2 linked regions of the Parasegetibacter sp. NRK P23 genome follow. The protein of the gene in region 1 interacts with the protein of each later gene in a pairwise test. Links are inferred from orthologs where the notes say so. Each region holds a gene or a part of one and is shown in the gene's direction. Other genes may lie near its edges.

What was found.
Region 2: the proteins of nusG (region 1) and rho interact in binary tests that used the Escherichia coli proteins (3 or more experiments, as listed by UniProt). The link is inferred for Parasegetibacter sp. NRK P23 from one-to-one orthologs.

Annotation. Positions count from the first base shown.
Region 1 is NZ_JAMDLG010000001.1:329,341-339,246, reverse strand. The notes cover bases 1,479-4,228. They hold nusG (transcription termination/antitermination protein NusG), read left to right. Parts: upstream 1,479-2,445; coding sequence 2,446-3,012; downstream 3,013-4,228. Other genes in these bases: rplK (50S ribosomal protein L11), read left to right, coding at 3,952-4,228; M4J38_RS01295 (hypothetical protein), read left to right, coding at 3,097-3,672; secE (preprotein translocase subunit SecE), read left to right, coding at 2,252-2,446; tuf (elongation factor Tu), read left to right, coding at 1,479-2,000. Outside these bases: more of tuf, read left to right, coding at 813-1,478; more of rplK, read left to right, coding at 4,229-4,395; rplA (50S ribosomal protein L1), read left to right, coding at 4,422-5,114; rplJ (50S ribosomal protein L10), read left to right, coding at 5,152-5,670; rplL (50S ribosomal protein L7/L12), read left to right, coding at 5,789-6,163; M4J38_RS01270 (response regulator transcription factor), read left to right, coding at 6,295-6,987; M4J38_RS01265 (cell wall metabolism sensor histidine kinase WalK), read left to right, coding at 6,987-8,357; M4J38_RS01260 (hypothetical protein), read left to right, coding at 8,427-8,696; M4J38_RS01255 (carbon-nitrogen hydrolase family protein), read left to right, coding at 8,707-9,906. UniProt on the Escherichia coli protein: Part of the processive rRNA transcription and antitermination complex (rrnTAC). The complex forms an RNA-chaperone ring around the RNA exit tunnel of RNA polymerase (RNAP).
Region 2 is NZ_JAMDLG010000001.1:3,840,148-3,850,227, reverse strand. The notes cover bases 1-2,924. They hold rho (transcription termination factor Rho), read left to right. Parts: upstream 1-565; coding sequence 566-2,284; downstream 2,285-2,924. Other genes in these bases: M4J38_RS15620 (hypothetical protein), read right to left, coding at 2,578-2,924; M4J38_RS15625 (hypothetical protein), read left to right, coding at 2,388-2,591; asnS (asparagine--tRNA ligase), read right to left, coding at 1-212. In the rest of the region: more of M4J38_RS15620, read right to left, coding at 2,925-3,273; M4J38_RS15615 (4a-hydroxytetrahydrobiopterin dehydratase), read right to left, coding at 3,270-3,500; M4J38_RS15610 (IPExxxVDY family protein), read right to left, coding at 3,518-3,952; M4J38_RS15605 (M20/M25/M40 family metallo-hydrolase), read right to left, coding at 3,968-5,635; feoB (ferrous iron transport protein B), read left to right, coding at 5,772-7,892; M4J38_RS15595 (hypothetical protein), read right to left, coding at 7,893-9,020; quinolinate synthase NadA, read right to left, coding at 9,091-10,080. UniProt on the Escherichia coli protein: Facilitates transcription termination by a mechanism that involves Rho binding to the nascent RNA, activation of Rho's RNA-dependent ATPase activity, and release of the mRNA from the DNA template.

The DNA of each region.
Region 1 (9,906 bases):
AGGGGTTACAAAAAAATGTTTCAAAAAAACAGGAACAAAATTTCAGAAATTGAAACTTTCCGTTACCTTTGCCTTCCCAAAAAAAACGGAGCGATCCGCAATAAATTGGAAGTTCTTTAGAAGATTGACATTCAACTTCATAAGCCACTTTAGCTCAGTTGGTAGAGCAGCTGATTTGTAATCAGCAGGTCGTTGGTTCGAGTCCGACAAGTGGCTCAGAAAAATTTTTCTGATTTGGAAAAATTACTGCTATTTGCAGTCTGATTTTGAAGAAGGAGAACCGGGCAGGTTCCAGAGCGGCCAAATGGGGCGGACTGTAAATCCGCTGTCTTTCGACTTCAGAGGTTCGAATCCTCTCCTGCCCACGGAAGCAAATTTTGAATGTTGGATTTTGGATAGTGAATAATACTTCATCCAAAATTCAAAATTCAACATCCAAAATTTCTAAGCGGAAGTAGCTCAATTGGTAGAGCGATAGCCTTCCAAGCTATAGGTTGCGAGTTCGAGACTCGTCTTCCGCTCAATGACGCTGCGTTAGCAGTTAACAAGCTGTTGTAGCTCAGGGGTAGAGCACTTCCTTGGTAAGGAAGAGGTCGAGAGTTCAATTCTCTTCAACAGCTCGATTTGAATGAATTGAGGTTGTTAAACAGGATCAGAACCCTGAAAGGCATCCCGGTTTGTTTGGAAAGGAACCAAGAGGCGTGTGCAATGTGTTTTGTGATGAAAAGTGTCGTGATTTGATTCAAATCATATTGCTGTAAGCGTGTTTGCTTATGGCTATTTATTTTAAAACCGCAACAAAAACAATAACGATGTCAAAAGAGACCTTTAAGAGGGAGAAACCTCACGTGAACGTTGGTACCATTGGTCACGTAGACCACGGTAAAACTACTTTGACTGCAGCTATTACCGATATTCTGGCGAAAAAAGGTTTGGCGCAGAAGAAGAACTACGACGAAATTGATGGTGCCCCCGAAGAAAAAGAGCGTGGTATCACTATCAATACCGCACACGTAGAATACCAGACTGACAACAGGCACTATGCTCACGTGGACTGCCCCGGTCACGCTGACTACGTGAAGAACATGATCACCGGTGCTGCCCAGATGGACGGCGCTATCCTGGTGGTTGCCGCAACAGATGGTCCTATGCCCCAGACCAAAGAGCACATCCTGCTCGCCCGTCAGGTAGGCGTTCCCCGTATTGTTGTATTTATGAACAAAGTTGACCTGGTTGACGATCCCGAACTGCTTGAACTGGTAGAAATGGAGATTCGTGACCTGTTGTCTTCTTATGGTTTCGACGGCGACAACACCCCCATCATCAAAGGTTCCGCTACAGGCGCCCTCGCTGGTGAAGAAAAATGGGTTAAATGCGTTGAAGAACTGATGGACGCTGTGGATACTTACATTCCCCTGCCTCCCCGTCCGATCGATCAGCCATTCCTGATGTCTGTTGAAGACGTATTCTCTATCACTGGTCGTGGTACCGTTGCAACCGGTCGTATCGAGCGCGGTGTAATCAAAGTTGGTGAGCCCGTTGAGATCGTAGGTCTCGTGGAAGCACCCATGAACTCCGTTGTAACTGGTGTTGAGATGTTCAAAAAACTGCTGGATCGTGGTGAAGCTGGTGACAACGCCGGTCTGCTGCTCCGCGGTATTGAAAAAACTCAGATCCGTCGTGGTATGGTTATTTGCGCGCCAAAATCCATCACCCCGCACACTGAGTTCAAAGGTGAAGTTTACGTACTGAGCAAAGAAGAAGGTGGCCGTCACACGCCGTTCTTCAACAAATACCGTCCTCAGTTCTACTTCCGTACTACGGACGTAACAGGTGAGTGTATGCTGCCTGAAGGAACTGAAATGGTAATGCCTGGTGATAACACTTCCCTCACTGTAAAACTGATCCAGCCCATCGCTATGGAAAAAGGTCTGAAATTCGCTATCCGCGAAGGTGGACGTACCGTAGGTGCAGGTCAGGTTACTGAGATCCTGAAGTAATCCTCGGATTCATTATAGGCCATTAGCAACATGGGCTGTTGAAAAACAGTTCGGTTGCCGGCATCGGCAGAAAATCAGTACTTTTGCCGGAAGTCAGCAGCCCCCGATTTGCTAATGGCTTTTTATACGGGCGTAGTTCAATGGTAGAATAGAGGTCTCCAAAACCTTTGATACGGGTTCGAATCCTGTCGCCCGTGCAAGTATGCACTCCATTCTGTTGCCCCGGCAGCAGGATGAACAAAGAAACAGTTATGAATAAGATATCAACTTATTTTAAAGAATCATACAAGGAACTGGTTGAAAAAGTAACCTGGCCCACCGGGGAACAATTACAACAAAGTACCATGATCGTTCTGGGTGCAACCCTGGTTATCACAGCTATCGTTTGGGTGATGGACTTTGCCGCGAATTCTCTTCTTAAATTCATTTACTCATTCTTTAGCTAATGGAAGCAGCAGTTAATCAAGTAGAAACGAAATGGTACGTGCTCCGCGTGGTGAGTGGAAAGGAAAAGAAAGTAAAGGAGTACCTCGATAAGGAAATTTCAAGGGGTGGCTGGAGTGAAGTGGTGAAACAGGTGTTCCTGCCCGTGGAGAAAGTATACAAGGTGCAGAACGGTAAGAAGGTAATGCGGGAACGCAACTACTATCCCGGTTATGTGATGATCGAGATCGCAGATGGAAAACTTTCTGACGACCTGAAAGACACCATCAAGAACACTTCCAATGTGATCCATTTCCTCGGAAAAGAGAACCCCATTGCACTCCGCAAAGCGGAAGTGAACAAGATGCTGGGTAAAATGGATGAAATGGCGGAAGCGGGTGGCATGAACATGAGCGAGCCTTTCATCATCGGTGAAACCATCAAGATCATCGAAGGACCTTTCAACGACTTCAACGGTATCATCGAAGAAGTAAACGATGAGAAGAAGAAACTGAAAGTGACCGTAAAAATATTCGGACGCTCCACACCAGTGGAACTGAACTATATGCAGGTAGAGAAGCTTGCTTAATACCGGTTCTGATAAAACATTAAAAAGCCCCACCATTTGGCGGGGCTTTTTCTTTAGCTATATACACCTGCTTATTCAAACAGGGTGGTAGGCGTTACATCATCATTGGTCTCTGGCGCAGGTGCCGGCGTAGGTTCGGCCGCAGGTGCTTCAACAGGCATTACAGGTGTTTGCTCTTCAACAGGAGCGGGTGCCTTTTTAGCCTTCGGTTTTGGCGCGGCCTTTTTGGGCGTTGCTTTTTTTACCGCCGCTTTCTTGGGAGCCGCTGCTTTTTTGGCCGCTACTTTTTTCGGTGCGGCCTTCTTAGCCGCTGTAGCTTTCTTTGGTGCGGCTTTTTTAGCAACTTTTTTCGGCGCCGCTTTTTTGGGAGCAGCCTTTTTCACGGCTTTCTTCACCGCGGTTGTTTTCTTCACGGCTTTCTTAGGTGCCGCTTTTTTTGCCATTTTTTTTGGCGCCGCTTTCTTGGGTGCCGCCTTTTTGGCTACTTTTTTTGGTGCAACTTTTTTAGCCGCTTTTTTAGGCGCTGCCTTTTTCGCGGCTTTTTTCGGAGCCGATTTTTTAACGGCCGCTTTCTTCGGTGCGGCCTTTTTTACTGCCTTTTTGGGCGCAGCCTTCTTGACTGGTTTTGCTTTCGCTTTCGCCATTGTGATAGAATTTTAATGAGTTAGGAAGTGGAATATTTATTTAATTTGAAAAGTTAGGGAGAAAAAATTACACAGGAAAATTTTCTTTCCTCATTTATAAAGCTGTGGAAAATTTTCTAATTACTTCATTTCCAATGTATGTAATCGTGTACCTTCGCCCGGGGCTGTTTATTAAAAAATATTTGAAAACAGGAATAAAATCGTACCTTCGCATCCCCAAAAACTTAGTTCTTTCGACGAATGCGATTGGGAGTATGGCCTCCGGGCAATACGTTAACACCAAAAAATCTCAAAAATGGCAAAAGAAATTACAGGCTACGTTAAGTTGCAGTGTAAAGGAGGACAGGCGAACCCTGCACCTCCCATCGGACCAGCCCTCGGTTCCAAAGGAATCAACATCATGGAGTTCTGCAAGCAGTTCAATGCGCGCACCCAGGATAAAATGGGCAAGGTTCTTCCCGTTCTCATCACTGTTTTCTCCGACAAATCTTTCGAGTTTGTTATCAAAACTCCTCCGGCTCCCGTTCAGTTGCTGGAAGCGGCTAAAATTCAAAGTGGTTCCAAAGAGCCTAACCGTAACAAGGTGGGTAAGGTAACCTGGGCCCAGGTTGAAGCTATCGCAAAAGACAAGATGCCCGATCTGAACTGTTTCACCGTGGAAAGCGCCATGCGTATGGTGGCTGGTACGGCAAGAAGCATGGGTATCACCGTTGATGGCCAGGCTCCCTGGGAAAACTAATTGGTTCACCGAAAAAACTCTAAGAAATGGCAACCACCAAAAAAAGAAAAGTAGCCGACAGTAAAGTCGACAAAAATAAAGTGTACTCCCTGAAGGAAGCTGCTACCCTCGTAAAAGAGGTGAACACCACTAAGTTCGATGCTTCCGTAGACATTCACGTTCGTCTGGGCGTTGATCCCAAAAAAGCCGATCAGGCTATTCGCGGTTCAGTAACCCTGCCCCACGGTACAGGTAAAACAAAGCGCGTTCTCGTACTTTGCACACCTGACAAAGAAGCCGATGCTACCAAAGCAGGCGCTGACCATGTTGGTCTGGATGAATTTATTCAGAAAATCGAAGCAGGCTGGACTGACATCGATGTAATCATCGCTACCCCGTCCGTAATGCCTAAGATCGGTAAACTGGGTAAAATCCTCGGCCCACGTAACCTGATGCCCAACCCCAAAACAGGTACCGTTACCAACGATGTGGCGGCTGCCGTAAACGAGGTGAAAGGCGGTAAGATTACCTTTAAAGTGGATAAAGCAGGTATCATCCACGCCTCTATCGGACGCGTATCTTTCGATGTGCAGAAGATCCAGGAAAACAGTACCGAACTGATCAATGCCATCATCAAGCTGAAACCATCCACCGCGAAAGGTACTTACCTGAAAGGTGTGAGCATGGCCAGCACCATGAGCCCCGGCATCACGGTTGATACCAAAAACTTCCTGAACTAATCCTTCGGGAATCTGAAAACACTTTAAAAAAAGAGTTATGAACAAAGACCAGAAACAAGAAGTGATTGAACTGCTGAAAGGCAAGTTCTCTCAATACAACAACTTCTACATCACTGATACAGAAAGCCTCACCGTTGCGCAGGTGAGCACCCTTCGTCGCCACTGCTTCGATAAGAACGTGGAAATGAAGGTGGCTAAAAACACGCTCATCAAAAAAGCACTCGAATCACTCGATGGCGAAAAATACAGCGGTGTGTATGAAGCCCTGAACAACGTGACCGCACTGATGTTCAGCGAAAACCCAAAAGAACCGGCCCTGATCCTCTCTTCTTTCCGTAAGGAAAGCAATGGCGACAGGCCCGTGCTGAAAGCCGCTTTCATCAACGGTGAAGTGTACACCGGCGACGAACAACTGAAAGCGCTGACTCAACTGAAGACCAAAAACGAACTCATCGGAGAAGTTATTGGCTTGCTTCAATCCCCTGCAAAACGCGTACTGGCTGCTTTACTGCACCACCACGAAAAGCAGGCTGAAGGTGCAGCAACTGCTGAGTAAGTATTACAGCATTCAAAATAATATCCCAGGCCTGAGGGATCACAATCAAAGGCTAGATTTTTTTAAAAACACTCCGCCGGAGTTCATGAACTGAGAAGGCGGAAAAAATTTGACAACAATGGCAGACGTTAAAGCATTAGCCGAACAACTCGTTGGTCTTACTGTAAAAGAAGTACAGGAACTGGCCGACGTTCTGAAAGCAGACTACGGTATCGAACCAGCAGCAGCAGCAGTAGTAGTAGCCGCCGGCGACGGTGGTGGCGCAGCAGCAGCAGCTGAAAAAACAGCGTTCGACGTGATCCTGAAAAGTGCAGGCGCTTCTAAACTGAACGTAGTGAAGATCGTTAAAGACCTCACTGGTCTCGGTCTGAAAGAAGCAAAAGAACTGGTTGACGGCGCTCCGAAAACACTGAAAGAAGGTGTTACCAAAGCTGAAGCTGAAGACCTGAAAGCGAAGCTCACTGAAGCTGGCGCTGAGGTTGAAATCGCTTAATAAGCTTTTCAAACGAAGTGAAAAGGCCGTATCGCTCCGATGCGGCCTTTTCTTTTGCCCCCAATCCCTCCAAAATTACCAGGGAACGATTTTTATATTAAATGTATTTTTGAAACTCAACAACGCCGCGTATGACTGAAATCCGGATTCTGGTGGTGGAAGATGAAAAAAAAATCGCCGATTCGCTCAACAAAGGATTGGTGGAAAATCATTATGAAGTGGACATCGCTTACGATGGGCTCATCGCCAAAAGGATGTTCTCCGCTTCTCCCTACGACCTCGTGATCCTGGATATCAACCTGCCCGGTCTCAATGGCTACGAACTCTGCCACGAAATAAGATCGGTCAACGCGCAGGTGCCCATCATCATGCTCACCGCACTCGGGGCCACCGATGATAAAATCGAAGCCTTCGACGCAGGCGCGGACGATTATGTGGTGAAACCATTTGAGTTCAAAGAACTGCTCGTGCGCATACGCGCATTGCTGAAAAGGGCGCAGTACGGTATCCCAACAGGGAATATGCTGAAAGTGGCCGACCTCGAAATGAACCTCGACAGCAAAGAGGTAACCAGGAACGGCAACGCGGTATCCCTTACCGCAAAAGAATTCCAATTGCTCGAATACTTTGTACGCAACAAAAACCGCGTGGTCTCCAGAGCCGATATCGCCCGCAATGTCTGGGACATCGACTTTGATACGGGAACAAACGTGATTGATGTTTACGTAAACTTCCTGCGCAAAAAGATTGACAAGGACCATGAACAGAAACTGATCAAAACCCAGGTAGGCATGGGCTACATCCTAAAGGAAAGCGGCGACTGATGAAAATCAAATACCGCATAACCCTGCTCTTCACAATTATTGTACTGGCCATTCTAGCCGTACTCTGCTCCGCCATTTACTATTCTTCAGAACTTACAAGGGAAAAAAATTTCAAGAACAGGCTCCGGAACCGTGCCCTTACCGTGGCGAAATACCTGATCGAAGTAACCGATAAAGATCAGGAACTGATGAAGAAGATCGAAGAGAATACCGTGTTCTCCCTGCAACGGAAATGCGTGATCGTTTACAACTACCTCAACCAGCCCATCTACAACCAGTTTGATGATCCTGATGATTCCATCGTGGTTACAAAAGATATGGTGGACCGCGCCCGCATTGACGGCGAATACTTCTCCAAAGCCGGTCAGCGGGATGTGCTTTCCACGCAATACATAGATCGCTTCAACCGGTACATTATTGTGGTGGCCGCTTACGATGAAGAAGGGATAGATACCATCGCCCGGTTGAAAGGCATACTTTGGTTCAGCTTCTTCGGTGGGATTTTTATTACGTTGATTACAGGGTATTATTTCTCGCATCGGCTGGTTCGTCCCATCATCACCATCATTGATGAAGTAAAGGATATTTCCTCACACAGTCTAACGAAACGCATTCAGGCAGGGGAGCAGCAAGACGAACTCAACCAACTCGCCGCTACCTTCAACCAGTTGCTCGACCGTATGCAGCAGTCGTTTGAGATCCAAAGACGCTTCATCTCCAATGCGTCGCATGAATTTTCCACCCCGTTAACGGCCATTTCCAGCCAGATCGAGATCGCGTTGCAGAACGAAAGATCCGTTCCCGAATACAAAGATGTATTGGAGTCGGTTTATAGTGATGTGTTCCAGATGGGACAACTCACCAAAGGGTTACTGGAAATCGCGAAAACAGGTTCCGGCGGCGCCATCGAACTGAATGAAGTGCGCATCGATGAAATACTCCTCCGCATCGCTGGAGATGTAAAAAGAATACATCCTTCTTACACGGTGCACCTCCATTTCGATGAGTTCCCTGATTCAGAAGAAGCCTTCCTGGTGTATGGCAATACGGATCTTTTGTACAGCGCCATCCGCAACATTGTATCCAACGCATGTAAATTTTCGCATACCGGAGAGGCCAACGTGCACCTGCTCATCAATGAAAAAGTAACCATTAAAGTCCAGGATGAAGGCATTGGCATTCCGCCCGAAGAAATGGCCGGTATCTTTCAACCCTTCTACCGTGCAGACAATGCCAAGGACAAAAAAGGCTTCGGGCTGGGACTTGCGCTCGCGAACCGCATTATCCGGTTGCACAAAGGAAAGATCATGGTGGAATCCGCTCCCGGTAAGGGCACCACTTTTTATATCGTACTGGAAAAAGCGTTTTAATCTGTTTTTAATCCCACTTTAATATACCGCTAATAAGTGGCAGGCATATTTGTGTATATGTTAAAATGAATGCCTGTATCCGCTCGAAATATCGTCCCTTCCATTGTGGTGGCCGTGATTCTGCTCTTCACCATTTTTAACGTGCGTTTGTATTACCGCACCACCGAAGTGAGGGCACACAACAGGGCATTGATCTTGCAACAGGATTCAATACGTTCGGTACACATGAACCTCACCAGGGAAATGCTTGACTTTCCCCAACCTGGCATTCACCTCGTTAACGAGCAAAATGACGGGCGGGTAAGCACCAGCGGTGAGCCTGCGGTACTGGGCAACTAAAATCAGCACTATGCAACAAATTCTACCTGAACATCCCGAAATGAAGATCGAGGTGCGCAGCTTAACGCCATCCGATTATGAAGCGGTGAAGGAACTACAACTGGCCTGTTTCCCAGGTATGCTGCCCTGGAGTAAACTTCAGTGGGACAGCATGATGGAGAAGTTCCCGCAAGGGCAACTCGCCGTGGAACTGAATGGAAAAATCGTGGCCTCTTCCTCCAGCCTCCTGCTGCATTTCGACGAATACACAAAAGATCATTCCTGGAACGCCATCACAGGAAAAGGTACCTTGTCCACCCATAAACCGGATGGGGATACACTTTATGGCATTGAAATCATGGTCCATCCGGATTACAGGAATTTTAAACTGTCCCGCCGCTTATACGATGCCAGGAAAAAACTGGCTGTGGACATGAACCTCCGCCGGATCATTATTGGTGGCAGATTACCCAATTATCATTTGTATGCTGATAACATGACCATCAAGGATTATGTGCAGCAGGTGATCGATAAAAAATTACGTGATCCAGTGCTGACCGCTCAGCTTTCCAACGGATTTCAATTGAAGCGGATCATCAGAGATTACCTGCCCAACGATACGGAATCCTGTGGCTACGCTACGTTTCTTGAATGGGTGAACCTGGATTATGAACCTGAAGGCGATCTGAAGATTCAGGAAGTGAATTACGTTCGGGTATGCGCGGTGCAATACCGGATGAGGATGATCAATAGTTTTGAAGACTTCGCCCACGATTGTGAATACTTCGTGGACGCGGCTTCCGATTACAGATGCGATTTCGTGCTGTTCCCCGAAATGCTCACCATGCAATTGCTCACTTTTCTACCAAACGACAGACCCGGAACCGCCGTAAGAAAACTGGCTGAATTTACGGATCAGTATGTGGAAATGTTCCGTAATCTGGCCATCAAATACAACATCAACATTGTTGGTGGCTCGCATTTCACGGTTGAAAACGAGGAGCTCTATAATATTTCTTACCTGTTCAGAAGGGATGGCAGTGTTTCCCGGCAATACAAAATGCACATCACACCGCATGAGAGGAAATGGTGGGGTGTAAAACCAGGTAATAAAGTTGAAGTGATGGACACCGATTGTGGTAAGATCGCCATCCTCATCTGTTACGATGTGGAGTTCCCCGAACTCGCGCGTATTGCGGTGAAGAAAGGCGCTTCTATATTATTCGTTCCC
Region 2 (10,080 bases), 3.5 Mb from region 1 along the record:
TTAACGGAAGCCCCGGTAGTTAACCTTTTCAGCAGATTATCATCAAATTTTCCAAGCTCCGCCACTACCTGAATATTATTATTGGTAGAACCATCATTCAGCGCTATAAACTGGTTGTTGCGGAAGGTGCGCACCCATCCCATCACCGTAACCTGGTCCCCTGCAGTAGCAGATGTTAGTAAAGTTGAAATTTTAACTCTCTTGTTGAACATGATTCCCTTATTCAATTGTTTAGTGGTTACAAATCTCTCTTTTTTCCACATAATATCAAGGAAATCAACACTTATAAAAGATATTTTTGGTAAAAACACTGCGGAACGATACCATGAACTTTCACACGGCAATTTCAATCTATTGAAAATCAATTCTTTACAATAATCATAACTGATTGATTATGACCAATTAACAAAATATTTGATTGCTCATTTGACGATTTTCTGAATATATTGTAACATTGCAAGGAGAAACTAGCTCATCGGCTCCTTTCAATCCCAATCAACTTATTTTTCAAATCAAATTTTCCTTTCTGTTGGCCGCCCGGCTAACCACTCTTCAAATCGTTTCTATGTACGACATTTTACAACTGAACGACATGCTCGTTCCTGAGTTGCTGGATATCGCAGAGCAATTAAAAATCCCTAACGCTAAGAAAATGAACAAGCAGGAACTTGTATACAAGATCCTCGACAAACAAGCAGTAATGGCATCTGATAACGCAGGCAAAGATGATGATAAAGCAGGCAAGAGAAAACGAATCGTGAAAACCACAACAGCCAACAGTACGGAAGAAGCCGTAGTGGAAAGTGGTGAAACAGTTCCCGAACCCAAAGCTAAAAAACCGGTTAAAAAAGAACTCAAAAAAGAGGAAAAGAAAGAGGAGAAAAAAGAAGAAAAGCCTGTAGCGGCCACACCTCCTCCCCCACCAGCTCCGGTTGCAAAAAAACCTGTTCGTAAAAAGCCTGAGCAACCTGAACTTCCGATTGGTGAAATCAACGCTGATTCTTACGAAGGCGATGATACGCTGAACAACGAACCGCTCATTATAAGCCCGCTCATTGCTGAAGCGCTTGCCGAAGACATCAACCTTGATCCGCCACCAACGCACGAACCCGCGCCACAACAACAACCCAGAACCTTCCATAAAAAAGAACCGGTTTTCAACATCGAATTCGATGGCATGATACCAGGTGAAGGTGTGCTGGAAATGATGCCCGACGGCTACGGCTTCCTGCGTTCCAGCGATTATAATTACCTTTCTTCTCCCGATGATATTTATGTAAGTCCTTCACAGATCAAACTGTTCGGACTGAAAACCGGTGACACCGTTAACGGAACGGTTCGTCCGCCAAAAGAAGGCGAGAAATATTTCGCGCTGCTGAAAGTGGAAACCATCAATGGCAAGAAGCCCGAAGAAGTACGCGACCGCGTTCCCTTCGATTACCTCACGCCTTTGTTCCCTTTCGAAAAACTGAACATCTTTACAACGCCCGATAACTACTCTACCCGTATCATCGACCTGTTCACACCTATCGGTAAGGGACAACGCGGATTGATTGTTGCCCAGCCAAAAACGGGTAAAACAATGATGTTGAAAAACATCGCCAACGCCATCGCCGAAAACCATCCTGAATGTTACCTTATGGTGGTACTGATCGATGAACGTCCGGAAGAGGTGACCGATATGGAAAGAAGCGTAAAGGCAGAAGTACTGGCTTCTACCTTCGATGAACCCGCTGAGAAACACGTACGCGTTTCCACCATCGCTTTACAAAAAGCGAAACGTTTGGTAGAATGTGGCCACGATGTAATCATCCTGCTGGATTCCATTACCCGTCTCGCACGTGCACACAATACCGTGGCACCCGCTTCAGGTAAAGTACTGAGTGGTGGTGTGGAAGCCAACGCCATGCAGAAACCAAAACAATTCTTCGGCGCCGCCCGTAAAATTGAAAACGGCGGATCACTTACCATTCTTGCTACTGCACTTATTGACACCGGTTCCAAAATGGATGAAGTAATCTTCGAAGAATTTAAAGGTACCGGTAACATGGAACTGCAACTGGAACGTCGCTTGTCGAACAGAAGGGTTTACCCCGCCATCGACCTCGTTTCATCTTCTACCCGTCGTGATGACCTGCTGCTGGAAAAAGATGTGCTGCAGCGCATGAACCTGCTGCGTGTATACCTCAACGATATGAATCCTGAAGAAGCGATGCAGGAACTCCTGAAACGCATGAGGGGAACGAAAGACAATATCGAGTTTCTCGCGAGTATGAACCGCTAAACAATACGTTACTATACAAAATCCCGCTGTTGATCAGCGGGATTTTTATTTGTCAGATATTTAGTAAATTAGTTATGGAAATTTTCCACCAAAAACGATCCGCATGTTGCCTGCCATCCTTATCGCAATAGGTGTGCTGTATTTATCACTCAGCGCTTTCAACCTGCTTTTCGAAAACGAAAAGAACAATTTCATCAAAGCTGTATTTATTGTGCTGCTCTTCACACTACCTGCCATATCGGCTATCGTGATTTATATGCTGTATTACAACAGGTATAAAAGTCAGAAATCCTTTATCGTACCGTAATACCTGAAAAGCGTACTTTTTCCACATACTCGGGGAACATCTTCAAAGTTGCACCGCAGTATTCATATTTCTCGAAGAGATCCTCCACAATATTGATTTTCCACAACACTGGTTCAAACCGGTTCATGGAATCCCCTTCGGCTATAGAAGCCAGTAGTACCGATTCATTGTTGATCCACCATGCATCCTGGATATAAGTACCAGGGCCGTTGAACAACAAACGCTTTTTGATCTGGTTATTTTTGTCGATAAGAAAAACCAGGTTGTCAGGGCCGCCCACTGTTCCGGATACCACTCCATTCGTTTCCTTCAATAAAATATTGTAACTATCAAGGTCCACGAAATAAGCGCTGTCCGGCGCGTAGCGCAGGTACTTTCCATACAATGGATAATACAGGCTATCGGGTTTGAAGGGCTCTGTTATCAGCGAATCTTCCACCCAGATATCCGTGAGTACAAAACTGTCGATGCTCAATTTATATTCAGGTTGGATGAAAGAAAACCATTGCTGAAGCGCCCCTTCTGCCGGACCGCTCACCTCAAAGGACGAATCCGTTCTGGCAAGAATGTTCACACTGTCCGATTGGTCTTCCGGAGCAGTACTTTCCTTGTCTCCGTTGTTACAGGCGAAGACGAAAATTATTACCAGAGCACTACTAAGAAAACGTAATCCTTTTATCATAATAAAGCGTCAATTGCTGCCGCGAGCTTTTTATCTTTCTCCGTCACAACATCGCCGGCATCATGTGTGGACAACCATACTTCAACTGTATTATAGGTGTTCCTCCAGGAAGGATGGTGGTTTTGTTTTTCAGCTATCATCGCTACACGCGTCATAAAAGCGAAAGCTTCTGAAAAATCTTTAAAGCTGAATTTCCTGTAAAGTTTATTGTCTGTATTTTCCCACATAACACACGTATTAATTGTTAAAAGATCATGTGACTTTTATGCTTTACCTGGCTCTGACCAATCTCCATTACCATTTGCACATCACCCATACTCCGGAGCAACTGCATGATGTTCTGAAGGTAATCATCAGAAACCACATCTCCTTTCAGTAACCACAAAAAATCGAGGTGCCTGAATTCGGGCAGCAGGTATTCCCCATCGAACTGGTTATTGTATAAATAATGAACCAGGCTGCAATGGGGTTCCGGAAATGAATATACGGAGAAAAAATATTGCCTGTTTTTCCGGGTAAGCTGTATCTCCACATCATTGTTGATCCTGAAATCGAAGCGAAGTCTGTTGTTCAACCGCCAGCAAAACTGGTAATCGCGGATAGGGGCCACAACGCCAAGCAGCCGCGTATCCTCGAAAAATTCATCTGCCATCTGGCTCACATCCAGTTTCAGTTTCATACGCTATTGCAGTTTCTACCAGTTAACTTCCGCTTTCATTTCTTTTCCATCCCTTACAAACACCACCGTTGTTTGTTGACCTTTTTCAAAACTTCCCAGGGCCTTCATATAATCTTCCATACCTGAAATCGTAAGATCACCAATTTTCACCACGATATCCCCTTTCTTCAAACCAGCTTTTTCCGCAGGTTTTCCCGTTGTGGTACCATCAATTTTTACACCTGTTCCGTAGAAAACATAGTCCGGCATTATGCCCAAGGTAACCTTAAAAGAAGTGGAGGAAGCAGTTTGTTTTTCCCTTGTTTTCAGGAAACTGAGTTTAGGTTCTTTTTCCGCCGCCGTAACGATATCCATAATTTTTCTTTCCACCAGGAACATTCCTGTATAATTCAGTTTATCCGCATCATCACTGGGTTTATGGTAATCCTGATGCGTTCCGGTGAAGAAAAAAAGCACGGGAACATTGATCCTGTAAAAAGAATAATGATCACTGGGTCCGGCACCTGAAGAATCGATGGAAACCACTAATGATTTGTCTTTTTTATTGAGCACCAGTTTTTCCCAGGAAGGAGATGTACCATATCCACCAACGGTAATCACGTTCTCAGGGGATTTTAACCTACCCACCATATCCATATTGACCATATAGTTCAGGGGTTTATCCTTCAACGGAAGATGTTCCGTAAAATACCTCGAACCGATCAGCCCCAGTTCTTCTCCCGAAAAAGCGGCGAAAACATAATTGTATTGTTTGAGCTGCTTTGCCTTAACGGCTTTTGCCAGTTCAATCAACACCGCTGTACCACTCGCATTATCGTCCGCTCCGTTGTGAATACCGGGATTTCCTTCACGTATCATCGAATTGCCATCCTCACCATAGCCCAGGTGATCATAATGCGCACCCAATACCACCGTATTTGGCGCATTGTTGTCCACAATCCCTACCACATTTCTGCCTTTCCTGATCTTATCGGAGAGTTTTACCTTCAATTTGATCTCATAACTGGCGGCATGATCCTTAAGAAATTTTGAAGCAGCCTGTTCTTTCACTACGATCAGGGGAATATTTGCCGGTTTATCCCCATTACCTTTCGGTTCAAACTTCAAGACATCCTTGATTCCTGTTGCTTCATAAAAAATAACTGCTGTGGCACCTTTTTCCTCCAGCTTCATAGCCAGTGCGCGCACAGCATCATTCATATCCACATGCGGATTTTTTTCCAGCTCACTTTTCACAAATTCATTCAGTTCCACAAACCATGGCACACCCGCTTCTTTGATGGCCATGGATGGAAAAGATTCCAGGGCTTCCTGCGCACTGTACACCAAAGGAAAAAAATCCTGGTGCACCTTCAGCTCAATTCCGTTGATGAACAAAAAAGAAGTCGGATCAACCTGCTTCCCCTCATTAATTGTGAATACCTGCTCAAATTTCCCTTCCACACCCGGTTGCAGGCCTGCTTTCTCAAATTCACCCGCGATATACGCCGCAGCCTTCTCTTCTCCCGGTGTACCCGTTCTTCTTCCCTCCAATTGATCCGAAGCAAGAAATGTCACGTGGGCTTCCAAAGCCGCGACCAGCGCTTTATCCGCTTTTTTTAACTTTTGTGCGTTTACCACCCCGGTGGTCAGCAAACTCATCCCCAACAGAAGGCCGATTGGCCTGAAAATCTTTATGAACATCCCTTTGTTTTGAAAAGTACTGCAAAAATCGCCCGACCCTGCAAAGGTAGCTGAATGTAATAAACCCGTAAAACTCCCGAATTCGTAAACAGTAACCCGGAAATAGCCAGTACCTTTGCGGCTTTACAGCTTTATTTTGGGAAAGAACACAGTAAACATAGCATTGGTGGGCAACCCGAACAGCGGAAAAACTTCGCTTTTCAACACGCTCACCGGGATGAATCAGAAGGTTGGGAACTTCCCCGGCGTTACCGTAGATAAGAAAACAGGTTCCTGCAAGATCGCGGACAACCTCGATTCCACTATCATCGACCTGCCCGGAACCTACAGTTTATACCCACGCCGCGAAGACGAATGGGTGGCCTACCGTGTATTGATGGACCAGGACGCGCAAATCAAGCCCGAAATGCTGATCCTGGTAGCTGATGCCAGTAACCTCAAAAGAAATCTTCTTTTCTGTTCCCAGATCATTGACCTCAAAATTCCTGTGGTGATCGCGCTCACCATGATGGATATCGCCCGGAAAAAAGGCATCTCCATTGATGTGCCCGCCCTGGAAAGGGAACTGGGCGTTCCCGTTATTGCTGTGAATCCACGCAAAAACAAGGGGATTCCCCAACTGAAAAAAGCGGTGGAACAAACGGTTCAGCACCTGTATAAAACACCGTTGCGCGATTTTATAGAAAACAGGCAACTCGCGGAAAACGCCATTGGTACCGTGCAGGAAATATTCCCGGAAGCCAGCGACTACAAAGCGATTCATTACCTGATCAACCACGAATCTTTTGACCTGAAAAGAGATATACAGGAAAGAATTGAACAAGCCGAAAAAGACAACCAGTTCAATCCCACCAAAACGCAGGCGGAAGAAATCATGCAACGGTACACCCGCATCAGGGGTATCATGCACCAAAGTGTTTCCCAGCCCGATCCCATTCAAAAAAACCTGTTCACCGAAAAACTGGACAGTGTTTTACTGCACCGGCGCTGGGGTTATGTTATTCTTTTGGCTGTGTTGTTTTTACTTTTCCAAAGTGTTTTCTGGATCGCCTCCTACCCTATGGATTGGATTGAAACCGGCTTCGCCTGGTTAACGGAAACAACAGCTGCGGTACTTCCCGAAGGATGGTTCTCCGATCTGATCGTGAACGGATTGATCGCAGGACTCGGCGGCATCGTAATATTCGTTCCGCAGATCATGATACTTTTCGGATTGATCACTTTGCTCGAAGATACCGGATACATGGCCCGTATCAGTTTTATGACCGACCGGCTCATGCGCCAGGTGGGCATGAACGGAAAAAGTGTGATGCCCATGATCAGCGCATTTGCCTGTGCGGTTCCCGCCATCATGAGCACAAGGAACATTGAAAATAAAAAAGAACGCCTGCTGACAATACTGGTAACACCGCTGATGAGTTGTTCCGCGAGGTTACCTATCTACGTAATCATGATCGCCCTTATTATACCGGATACAAAAGTGCTGGGCATCTTCAGTTTACAAGGACTGGTAATGATGGCACTTTACCTGATGGGATTAGTAATGAGTTTGATTGTAGCCTGGGTTTTCAAATGGTTCATCAAGATCAAAGAGAAAAGTTTCTTTATCCTGGAACTCCCTGTTTACCGCTCTCCCAGATGGAACACCATCTTTCTTACCATGTTCCAGAAAGCGAAAATATTCGTGGTGGACGCGGGTAAAGTAATTATGGTAATCAGTCTTATCCTTTGGGTGCTGAGTTCCTACGGACCGTCCGGTAAAATGGAAGTTGTGCAGGCAAAGTACGAACAACTGGAACAACAACCCGGTGTGGACGTAGAAGGCCTTGAAAAACAAAAATCAGGTGAACTCCTGGCCAATTCTTACGCCGGTATTCTTGGCAAATCAATAGAACCAGCCATTGAACCACTGGGTTACGATTGGAAGATTGGCATCGCGCTGATCACTTCTTTTGCGGCACGGGAAGTATTTGTAGGAACCATGGCCACCTTATACAGTGTAGGCGATGAAGACGAGAATAGTCCTTTACTCCGAGATAAAATGCGACAAGCTACTTTTGAAGACGGCAGCAAAGTATACACCTTCGCAACCGGTATGTCGTTACTCGTATTTTATGTACTTGCCATGCAATGTATGAGTACACTCGCCGTGGTAAAAAGAGAGACCAAAAGCTGGAAATGGCCCATGGTACAACTTACCTACATGACTATTCTCGCTTACGTGTTGAGTTTGATAACCTACCAGGCCCTGAGTTAATTACCACGCGGTATTGCGCTGTATAGTATTCCTTACCTGGCTGTAAATGCTGCGGTACAATTCACTCAGCAACATATAACGGTTGGGAAGTACATAGCGCCTGCTTACCAGGATTGCATCCTGTTCGGTAAGCGCCCTGCTGTCTCCGGTGAAAGTGGCGGTTTCAATAATGTAATCTGTGCTGGCGGGTATGGTGTTCCAGGAGATATTTTTTTGTGCGGCAATATCGCGGATGTTCAGTTCCAGGTCTCCCCTAGCCGTGAAAATCCTTTTGGTGATCTTTAACTTCGCGGTAACCGTAATGTCCTCATCTTTCTTAGTGGTGGGATTTTTCTGTTTGACGGTTTTTGATCGGTCCACATCGTAACTACTGATGGCCGGCGACATATTGAAGAAAAGGTTCCGCCAGCCGGATTCCACCACTATCGATGGATTTATAGTCGAATTGCGTGCATCCGTTTCCGTGAAATAACGCGCACCGTTGTTGTTACCGTAGTTGCCACCAAGATCCTGCACCAGTTGTCTTTCCAGGTTATTGTTTAAGGGAACGCCGAAGTTCCAAACAGGGAAATCATTGAAGGTCATGTCCGTAATCACCACATCCACCGTTCCTAATTCCAGTGCTTCCTGGATCTTCGCTTTCGAATCTTTGTACTCCGGAATATATTGCTGGCTCCTTCTAAACAGGTTCCAGGATTCTTTTAGTGCGGCACGGTTGCCCACACGCATCATTTCTTCTCCTTTCCTGTAATAAAATTCAGCGGCGTTTTCTTTCGTCTCGTTCAGTTCGGTAGCAAAATTCACCGGTTTTACCAATTGGGTCATGGCCAGTGAACTGTTGATGGCGAAATAAATATTCTGAAGCGAAGTATATTCCTGCACCAGTCCATCCCATTTGGTATCGTAGGTGCTGGCGTTCAGTTGTTCAATATTGTTCAGGTGCCTTTGTCTGGAATCGGCGTACAGGTAAGCAAGATCGTTTCTTGCGTTTTTATTGGCCGGATCTTTTACCAGTGCGTTAATGGCTTTAAAAAGTTCTTTGTCTTCGGTATTAGATGCTCTGAATTTGTTTCCTCCTCCGCAGGAAAAGAAAATCACGGTACATGCAAGCAGAAAAAAACGGGTCATGGATGGATTTTAAGGGGTCATTTACTGGCTGAAATTCACCACAAAATAATCCAAACCCGGAAATATTTCTCTATAACCCGAATTGTTTGCTGATCTCGAGCATCCGGTCGATCGGTTTTTTAGCCGCCAGGCGGAGTTGCTCATCCATCGTGATCTCCGGTGTTTCGTACTTCATACAGAGGTACAACTTTTCCAGGGTGTTCAGTTTCATGTGCGGACAATCATTGCAGGCGCAGGAATTGTTCGGTGGAGCAGGGATAAAAGTTTTGTGGGGCGATTCCTTCTGCATCTGGTGCAGGATGCCTGTTTCGGTGGCTACGATGTATTCCGTAGCGCTATCGGTCTGGGTATATTTCAGCAATCCGGTGGTGGAGCCGATATGATCCGCGATACGAAGGATCGGTTCTTCACATTCCGGATGCGCGATGATCTTTGCGTTGGGATGCCTTTGTTTCAGTTTGGTGATCTTCTCCAGGGAGAATATCTCGTGCACCATACAGGCGCCGTTCCAGAGCACCATATCTCTTCCTGTCTTTTTCACCAGGTAGGCCCCCAGGTTTTTATCGGGCGCGAAAATGATTTTCTGGTCCTTTGGCAGACTTTCCACGATTTTCTCCGCGTTGGAAGAGGTACAAATGATATCGCTGAGCGCTTTAATGCCCGCTGAGCAGTTGATATAAGAAATAACAAGGTGGTCAGGGTATTTCTGTTTGAAGGCCTTAAACAGCTCCGGAGGGGCCGAATCTGCGAGGGAGCATCCCGCGTTCAGATCGGGTAGCAATACCTTTTTGGAAGGATTCAGGATCTTCGCTGTTTCGGCCATAAAATGCACACCGGCGAAAACAATGATATCGGCATTGGTTTTCTCCGCCTGCTGCGCGAGGCCCAGGCTATCGCCAATGTAATCTGCCACGTCCTGGATATCCGGCTCCTGGTAATAGTGCGCAAGCAATATGGCGTTCTTTTCTTTCTTCAGCTTTTCGATCTCCGCAAACAGGTCAAGCGTTGGATCCACCTCCACATCCAGGAAACCTTTTTTCGAAACTTCGGCCACCGCTTT